DNA from 3 places in the Pectobacterium araliae genome. Region 3 is predicted to be linked to each of the others. Evidence: predicted binding sites of a transcription regulator. Region 3 holds the regulator's gene; each other region holds the start of a gene.

Region 1 (3,289 bases), 1.5 Mb from region 3:
GGCAGCGCAGACACTCAAAACGGTAAAGCGCCGTTTCACCACCGGGCTGATAGTACTCAATCAGGCTCTTCCAGGCTTCCAACGGCCACGAAAAGTCCGTAAATTGTGCCCAGTGGCGTGCAAGGCTGGCTGGGTAGCTATCAAGGTGTAGGGGTGACCATCTACTTAACGCCGGATGGCAAACATGCTATTTCGGGCTATATGTATGATGAACACGGCAACAACCTGAGTGAAACGCTGATTCAGCAGGAAGTGTATGTGCCTGCTGGCCGGGAGATGTGGCAGAAATTACAGCAGGCGCCGTTTATCACTGAAGGGGCGAAGGATGCGCCGCGTAAAATTATCGTCTTTGCCGATCCATTCTGCCCGTACTGCAAACAGTTCTGGCAGCAGGCACAGACGTGGGTGAAAGTAGGAAAAGTCCAACTGCAAACGCTGTTGGTCGGTGTGATAAAACCGGAAAGTGGACGTTATACCGCCGCGATTCTTGCCGCCAGCGATCCGGCCAAAGCGTGGCATGAATATGAACTGTCGAACGGCAAAACGGTGCCTCCGTTCCCCAAGGACTCATCACGCGATATCTGGAATGCCATTCAGCATAATCAGCGACTCATGGATGAATTAGGCGCCAGCGTCACGCCTGCCATCTATTACCTGAATGATAAGAATGAACTACAGCAAGTGGTTGGGCTACCGGATGAACAGCAGTTGGCGGAAATGATGAGGAAATAACCTCAAGAGAGAATATCCCTCCTGAGGTTGTCTCTTAGCGATGCGACCAGTACGCCATAAAGTTGATCGTTTCTTTATCAAGGTGGCGCTCGTCGAGCAGATAACGGCGCAGTCGTTTGATGGCGGAAGACTCTCCCGCTGCCCAAGCGTAAAACGGGCAGTGCGCCGTCGCCCGCTCCCACAGTGGCTCGTCTTCCGGCATTTCCTGTGCGACCTCATCACGATTTGTACAAGCACTGGCGGGGATTTTCACATCCTGTTGCACCGCAGCCAGCAGGCGTTCACCCCATACTGTGCTGCCAGTTTCCTCACGCGGCAACCAGTGAATCTGGGCAAATGGGAAATTGCCCGACGCCACACAGTCGGCCGCTTTCGGCACTTCCAAAAAAGCCTGCACCGACGGCGGAGAAGGCTGGGCAGCCAGTTGTTCGAGAATCCCCATGGCCGCTGGCAGCGCCGTTTCATCTGCAATCAACAGCACTTGCTCAACGCCCTCGTGCGGTGCCCATTCATAACCGCCGCTGTCACCATTGGCCTCTGCATTGGGCGCGACAATCTGTAGCGCATCGCCGGGCTTAGCGTGATTCGCCCAGCTTGAAGCTGGGCCGGTATCGCCATGCAGCACAAAATCGATCGCCGCCTGCTGTGATTCATGGGAGACAGAACGCAGCGTATAGGTGCGTAAAATCGGACGACGCTCGCGTGGCAGTGCCAGATAGTCCGGATACCAGGTGTCGCTCACGGCCATCGGCGTCAGCTCCCCGCTTTCACTGGCGAGCAGCAGTTTGATCCGCTGATCCGGTGCATCCAGTTTCATCTGGCGCACGTCAGGGCCGCTGAACACACAGCGAACAAGCGAAGGCGAGAGTAGCGTCTTGCTCTCTAAACGTAAATTAAACAGCCGATAGGCTGAAGACGTGGTACGGGTAGCTAAAGACATAGTGAAAAAACCGTATGTTTTGTAAGGAAAAATCAGTCAGTGGGATAAAAACCCATAGGATGCAACTTATCATAAACAAAACACTAACGATAATCATTATCACCGAAATGATCGATAACCAGCGTGCCTCAACACGCTGGCCCCAAGATCAAAACTCTACGGCATAGTTCATACCAAACGTGCGTCCCCGCCCTTTATAGGTATACAAGTTTCGTTCCCCATAAGCCGGGCTATAGAGCCCTGGCGCCCGCTGTCCCCAGACGGTGGTGTACTCTTTATCCAGCACGTTTTCTACGCTGAAGCTGATTTTACCCACAGGCAGGGTATAGCTACCGAGGAAATCCACGGTGTTATAACCATCAATCTTCTTACCTGTTGAATCTGAAACATCGAAGGTCTGCGTACTTTGCAAACGCAAAGCCCAGTCCCCCGGGGCCCAGTTCACCCATGCACTGACTTTCGACGGGCTGGCGCTGTCGACCGTCAACTTATCCCATCTTCCATTTTTGCGGGTTTCAGACTTAATGACGTTAAAGTTGCTTCCCGTACTCCAGTCACTGTCCGTGAAGAAATAGTCCACCTGTCCTTCAATACCGTAGATACGACGCTTATCGTCATTCATGGCGATCGTCATATCTTGCTTGTTGATATTGATGGTTTTATCCGACAACGAATAATAGGTGGCGATCTGCGTGCGCAGGTTGTCACCGGTATAACGCCAGCCTAGCTCATAGGCATCCACCTTGATGCCATCAAGTTTTGAGTCATTGACGTTAACACTCTTGAGAAGGCGGTAATGCCCATTCACCAGCACCGGATCATAATTGCCTGAGCCGTAATACTTGGCGATATCTGGAATTTCAAAACCTTGTGAGAAGTTGAACCACACTTGTTGACGCTCGGTAAGGCGTCCCAGAATACCGGCATTGAATAACAGATTGTTGTAATCCGTCTTCCCACCCGGCACCGCATCAGCAGACTGCGCTGTCCCCTGCGCAATCGCCTGCTGTTGAACAAATCCGACAAAGTCATCCACTTTATTTTCAGTGTACTGATAACGCATGCCACCACTTAAGGTAATGCGATCAATGTCATAGCTGGTTTGCATGAAGGGAGCGATGTTTGTCACGCTATACCCCGGATACCGCCCCACGTTATAAGCGTTATTGAGCGTCATCCCCCCGCTGGCAGCGGCCGTCGGCAAATCAAAGAAGGCCTGATTCGCATTAAAGGTTTCATGCTCAACATCCGTCCCCCAGGTCACTTTCATGTTTTCTGTAAGCTGTGAATTCAGCGTGAGCTTGCCGCCATAAAAATCTGTTTTCTGCTGCGACGCACCGATGCTGCTAACCTGGCCGCCAGACAATGTTGGGAAAGGATAGAAGGTCAGACTTTCATCACGGTAGTAAACCTGCCCGATCAACTCCTGTCCCCAAAAATCCGTATTGGAATACTGTAAGCTAATGAGGTGGCGTTCCGTTCCCGGGATACGGTCAGAACGCAGATTGCCTTTGTTATAGGCTTGCCCATCGCCGGTGACCGCCGAGAAGTTATCGCCAAGGAAGAGGCCATGCTTGCCGTCCGACTCACTTTTGTAATACTGCGTCGTCACCTGAA
Region 2 (3,289 bases), 1.9 Mb from region 3:
ATCCAGCGACCCGGTGATCTTTAACCAGGTATTGAATGCCGCCAGTATGGCGCTGATGGCAATACCGATGATGATCAAACGAAAACCGCTGATTCCCTGGCGCCAGGCGAGTAGGTAGATCACTGCCGCCGTCGCGATCCCCCCCAGCATCGCGCCGCTGGCGACACGATAATAACCGCTATCGAAGAGGATAATCGTGACTAACGCGCCAGTATAGGCTCCAGTATTGAAACCCACGATATCAGGGCTTCCTAACGGGTTGCGGGTAATAGACTGAAAAATCGCACCGCTAACGCCCAGTCCAGCCCCTAGCAGCAGCGCCATGATCGCTCGGGGAGCCCGCCATTGAGTGACGATCGTTACTATATTGGTATCGTGGTTGTTGTGCGTAAAAAAGTGAGCAAACGCCAGCCACACGTCACGTGATGTGAGGGCTAAGGAGCCGAGACGTATGGCCAGCGTCAGTAGCGTTAGCATGGTCAGAAGCAGTGCCAGGTTGGTGATAATAACTCGTAGCGGCAGGCGGCCGAATGGGCTACTCAGATAGTGGGTGGGTGTCATGACTGACGTCTCCGAACCAGCCAAATCAACATCGGTGCGCCGATAAATGCGGTTACGATTGAAACGCGAAGCTCGCCAGTAACCAGCAGGCGTCCGACGATGTCGGCACTTAAAAGGAGAATAGGGGCAAATAGCAGTGAATAGAGCACAATCCAACGTTGATCAGGTCCTGTCCACCAGCGAACAATATGAGGTGTCATCAGACCGATAAAACCAATCGGGCCGACTAGCGCGGTAGCGGAACCGCATAACAGCATCACGGCGATAATGGCGATGGTACGAGTCAACACCACTCTGGAGCCGAGAGCCGTCGCGAGGTCTTCACCCATACTGAGCGTATTTAGCATTCTGCCGATGAGTAGCGCCAATCCGATACCTAGCACGATAGCGGGCGTAGCCAGCGCGACATTGTGCAACGAGCGAATATCCAGCGTGCCAGCTTCCCACATCCGCAACTGATCAAACGCCTGTGGGTCGAGCAAAGAAATGGAGGATGTCATTCCGGACAGCACCGCATGCAGCGCCACCCCTGCGAGTGTTAACCGGAGCGGATTGACTCGGCCACCGCTTAATGTGCCGATAATCCACACCATCAGGCTGGCGAATAGTACGCCAATCCAGGCGCTACCGAGCCAAGCCTCCATACTGTTAATACCGAATAGGCTGATACTGACGACAATCGCGAAGCTGGCGCCCGCATTAATGCCAAGAATACCGGGGTCGGCTAGCGGGTTGCGTGTTAACGCTTGAATCACGGCACTGGCACTTCCCAACGCCATGCCGGCCACGATCCCGGCCAACGTACGTGGCAGACGGGCCTGCGTAATGATGGTGCTATCAGCACCCTGTAGCGTCCCTATCAGGCTGTGCCAGACGATTTGCGGAGCGATAGGTTTTGCTCCCAGCATCAGGCTTGCTATCGCTGTCGCTGCTAACAGCAGAGACAGGAGTATCAGGCCATATCTGCGTCTTAAATCGCGATCTGTCACGCTGATGACATGGGGATGAGGCTGAGTTGGCGATTTTTGCAACAGTAGCATCCTTACCGATGTCTTTTGATTAACATAATTACTGAGAATGGTTATCATTAGTGTTTGTTGGATTCCATGGTAACATGAGTTTCCCATCAAATACATTGACGTAGCACCAGCGTCTGACGGTGTACGACCTTATTGCTCTGTGGACATTATGGCTAAATCATCAATTCTGCTGGATTTCAGCTTGCTCAAAAACAACGCGTCGTTCCGTGCCATTTTCTTTGCCCGAATGCTGTCTGTATTTGCGTTGGGAATGTTGACCGTCGGTGTGCCGATACAGATACAGGCGATGACCGGTTCAACGCTGCAAGTCGGGGTTGCGGTGACGTTAGACGGTATCGGCATGTTTGCTGGGCTGATATTGGGCGGCGTTCTGGCAGATCGTTATGATAGGCGGCGGCTTATTCTGTTTTCTCGTGCGATTTGTGGTTTGGGATTTGTGGCGCTGAGCATCAATGCATTTTTAAGTGCACCGTCACTGCTTGCTCTCTATGTACTGGCATTTTGGGACGGTTTTTTTGGCGCGCTGGGGATGACCGCGTTGATGGCGGTCATCCCGCTGCTGGTAGGGCGAGAGAATCTTCCTGCCGCAGGGGCGTTGAGTATGCTGACTGTGCGTCTGGGGGCTATTTTGTCACCTGCGCTGGGAGGGATCATTATTGCCACGAGTAGCGTTGGGTGGAATTTTGCGATTGCGGCAGTGGGGACGCTGGCGACATTAATCCCACTGACGCGGTTGCCCGCGATGAAACCGGAGCAGGGAGAGCCGGAACACCCATTGCGATCGCTGGCTGGTGGGATCGCGTTTGTGTGTTCCCATCGCGTTGTGGGGGCGGTGGTGCTGATTGGCCTGCTGGTTAGCATGATCGGCGCCATGCGAGTGCTGTTTCCTGCACTGGCGGAAAACACCTGGCATGCTGGCCCCTCTGCCGTCGGGTTGATGTTTGCGGCGGTTCCTCTGGGCGCAATGCTGGGCGCATTTACCAGTGGGTGGGTAGCCGGTGTTACCCGGCCTGGGCTTCTGATGCTGGGATGCGCCTGCGCGGCATTTTGGGCTGTTGCTTCGCTAGGGATGTATACGCATATCGTGCCAGCGCTAGTGGCACTGGTGTGCTATGGCTACCTCAACGCGATGGTGTCGCTGTTACAATTCACGTTAATCCAAAGCTATACCCCCGATCGGCTACTGGGGCGGGTGAACAGTTTCGGCACAGCACAGGATGTGACTGGCGATTCGTTCGGAGCGCTGGGGCTAGGGATGATGGCGCGATTGATGACGCCGGCGATGAGCATATTGACATTTGGGGCGGTCGCGGCGTTACTGGTGATGCTCATGGCCTGTATGGGGCGATCGCTCCGCCAGTGCCGGTTCGGTACACCGGAAGCGGAAAGCGTGCCAGATGAGTCGCCAGCACGCTCGTCTTGAGGTCGGTTACGGTTTTCGGAAGGACGTTTCTATTTTGTTCAGCATGTTACTGGCGCTGTAGTAATCCAACCGGAACGTATCCGGTCCCATGTCCCATACCTGTTTCTGTTGGATCGGCATCAGGTGGCTGAGAAACGGGTTGTTCATTACGTTACTTACCGTGCTTTCACGGGTTGAAAATAGCAGTAATGATTGACCGTTCAGGCTGGCTGCCATGTTTTCCCCAGAGATTTGCACGATATCTTGACGCTTTCCTTGTCGGGTT
Region 3 (3,289 bases):
TGGGTTTTTCATGGAGCGGCGACGTTCGCTATTCTTCTGATTATTTCGATCAACTGCATGCTTATGCGGTTGAGCTGATCGGTAAAGGACTGGCTTACGTTGATGAACTGACGCCTGAGCAGATCCGTGAATACCGCGGCACGTTGACGGCACCGGGCAAAAATAGCCCTTACCGCGATCGTACCGTGCAGGAAAACCTGGCGCTGTTTGAAAAAATGCGCAACGGCGGGTTTGCTGAAGGTACAGCCTGTTTGCGTGCAAAAATCGATATGGCATCGTCCTTTATCGTGATGCGTGATCCGGTGTTGTATCGCATTAAATTTGCCGATCACCACCAGACCGGTAATAAGTGGTGCATCTACCCGATGTATGACTTCACCCACTGCATTTCCGATGCGCTGGAAGGGATCACGCATTCGTTGTGTACGCTGGAATTCCAGGACAACCGCCGTCTGTATGACTGGGTGCTGGATAACATCACTATCCCTTGCCACCCACGTCAGTACGAATTCTCTCGTCTCAATCTCGAATACGCGATTATGTCCAAGCGTAAGCTGAACCAGCTGGTAGTGGAAAACGTGGTTGAAGGCTGGGATGATCCGCGTATGCCGACCATTTCAGGCTTGCGTCGTCGTGGCTATAGTGCGGCATCCGTCCGTGAGTTCTGTGTGCGCATCGGCGTAACGAAGCAGGACAATAACGTGGAAATGGCGGCGCTTGAATCCTGTATCCGTGACGATCTGAATGAAAATGCTCCGCGTGCGATGGCAGTGTTAGATCCGGTCAAGGTCGTGATCGAGAATCTGCCAGCCGAGCACGAAGAGTTTGTGGCGATGCCAAATCATCCGAACAAGCCGGAAATGGGCTCACGTCAGGTCGCATTCAGCCGCGAAGTTTACATCGATCGCGCTGACTTCCGTGAAGAAGCTAACAAGCAGTACAAGCGTCTGGTGTTGGGTAAAGAAGTGCGTCTGCGTAATGCCTATGTGATCAAAGCCGAGCGCATTGAAAAAGACGAGCAGGGCACCATTACCACGATCTACTGTAGCTATGATGCGGAAACGCTGAGCAAAGATCCGGCTGACGGCCGTAAAGTGAAAGGTGTTATCCACTGGGTTTCTGCGGCGCATGGCGTTCCAGCGGAATTCCGCTTGTACGATCGTTTGTTCAGTGTGGCGAACCCTGGCGCGGCGGAGGATTTCCTGTCGACGATTAACCCAGATTCACTGAAAATTACGCAAGGTTTTGTAGAAGCAAGTTTGGCACAGGCAGAAATAGAGAAAGCGTATCAGTTTGAGCGTGAAGGTTACTTCTGTGCCGATCGTGTTTATTCCAACACAGAACATCTGGTGTTTAACCGAACGGTTGGTCTGCGCGATACCTGGGTAGGCTAAGGCCACGAGGTAGAAGATAAAAATAAAACCGCCTCGGCGGTTTTATTTTTTGATGCGGTCGATTTATCGCGTGGAATCGTGCAGAGTTTCGTCTTCTCGACAATCCCCTTCACTGCAATGCCCATAGAGATACAGACTGTGGTTGGACAGTTTAATGCCGTGTCTTTCTGCGATCTCGCGCTGACGCGCTTCGATAGATTCATCGCGGAATTCAATGACTTTGCCACAGTCGAGGCAAATTAAGTGATCGTGATGATGCTGCTGCGTCAATTCAAAGACGGATTTGCCACCTTCAAAGTTATGACGGGTTACGATACCTGCATCATCAAACTGGTTGAGTACGCGATAGACGGTCGCAAGACCAATCTCTTCGCCCATATCAATCAGTTTCTTATATAAATCTTCCGCACTGACGTGATGGCAGACAGGATCCTGTAGCACTTCCAGTATTTTCAGTCTTGGAAGAGTGACTTTCAGGCCGGCCTTCTTTAATGCGATATTGTTGTCAGTCATGCGGGTTTAGTCCTGTTGCTTACTTATCAATGGAGGCTGCCTAGCCTATGACATCGGTCGGCTCAAAAAATGTAATTGCGTCTCAATTATAGAACCGCGTATGCAAAATGAAAACAAGGGAATGTTAACAATATTGTCCCCATTCATACTACTGATATACACGCAGTCCGTTGTTGATGAATGAAGAAAGAGTGAAGCACGTATAAAACCGATGGGATTATTGTACAGGTTTACTGATAGAAGTTAAAAAAATGTATCAATTATTATGAAAGGTTTTACCTATCAATACTATTTTGGCCCTGATCGAAACTATCAGGGCCAAAATGGCTTAGCCAACCAACTCTTTCAGATTCAGTTCATCGCTGATTTGTTTCACCCACGTCGTTACACGTTCGCTGGTCAGTTCAGGCTGACGGTCTTCATCGATAGCCAAGCCGATGAAGTGATTGTCGTCGGCGAGTCCTTTAGAGGCTTCAAAGTAATAGCCTTCTGTTGGCCAGTGACCGATAATCGTCGCGCCGCGAGGTTCAATAATGTCACGAATGGTGCCCATGGCATCACAGAAGTATTCCGCATAGTCTTCCTGATCGCCGCAGCCAAACAAAGCAACCAATTTCCCCGTGAAATCAACTTCTTCCAGCGACGGGAAGAAGTCATCCCAATCGCACTGCGCTTCACCGTAATACCAGGTTGGAATACCCAGCAGCAGGATATCGAAACCTTCTAGGTCTTCTTTGCTGCTTTTGGCGATGTCATGAACATCAGCAACGTCGGTGCCTAACTGTTGTTGAATCGTTTTGGCGATGTTTTCCGTGTTGCCCGTATCACTGCCAAAGAATATTCCGATGAGTGCCATGAATTGAATAACCTCTTGATTCCTAATGGTATGGTGTAATATTTCACCCATTTATCTGTTAATAATAACAGACACTCACATCGGGAGAAACTCGTATCGGTAAGGAGGCGTAAATCAAGATCGCGTGAAATGCGAAGGTAAGTAAGAAAACGAAAATATCTCTACTGATACTGAATTCCCTATAATCAATGTGGTCTATGTTATCGTCTGAGATTACGGATATATTTCTTTAACATAGCGGCGGCTATTCATTTGTAACGGTACTTCATTTTTTATGAATGTGCTTTTTATTTTATGATTTATTCCGCTTGTAATTAAAAGCAGGCTTTTGTTTGTGAAGAATAAAAATCACGGAGCGGTACATTATTATTCGTGGGAATTAAAATACTTACAAAAGATAATGTTTTTATAGAATTGAAAATTTGTAACATTTCGCGGGAACATTCCTAATAAAGGAAGATAAGAATTATAACTATTTACAGCTGAAACGATACAATTTTAAAGGGGAAATTTTAGCTTTCTGATG

What was found. The regulator Fur, encoded in region 3, represses iron uptake genes when iron is present. The targets are predictions, from matches to a motif close to ATAATAATGAGAACNACTATCAA.
Region 1: a site for Fur is predicted at 1,753-1,775, ahead of AACH44_RS20465 (siderophore-interacting protein). Genes of this name have one in related genera too.
Region 2: a site for Fur is predicted at 1,633-1,655, ahead of entS (enterobactin transporter EntS). Genes of this name have one in related genera too.

Annotation. Positions count from the first base shown of each region.
Region 1 is NZ_AP028908.1:4,505,838-4,509,126, forward strand. Features, by position in the region: partial or broken gene dsbG (thiol:disulfide interchange protein DsbG) at 109-732, shown strand; gene AACH44_RS20465 (siderophore-interacting protein) at 767-1,672, opposite strand; gene AACH44_RS20470 (TonB-dependent siderophore receptor) at 1,821-3,289, opposite strand, start outside.
Region 2 is NZ_AP028908.1:3,288,158-3,291,446, reverse strand. Features, by position in the region: gene fepG (iron-enterobactin ABC transporter permease) at 1-561, opposite strand, end outside; gene fepD (Fe(3+)-siderophore ABC transporter permease) at 558-1,556, opposite strand; gene entS (enterobactin transporter EntS) at 1,750-3,024, shown strand; gene fepB (Fe2+-enterobactin ABC transporter substrate-binding protein) at 3,031-3,289, opposite strand, start outside.
Region 3 is NZ_AP028908.1:1,358,704-1,361,992, forward strand. Features, by position in the region: gene glnS (glutamine--tRNA ligase) at 1-1,394, shown strand, start outside; gene fur (ferric iron uptake transcriptional regulator) at 1,458-1,907, opposite strand; gene fldA (flavodoxin FldA) at 2,236-2,763, opposite strand.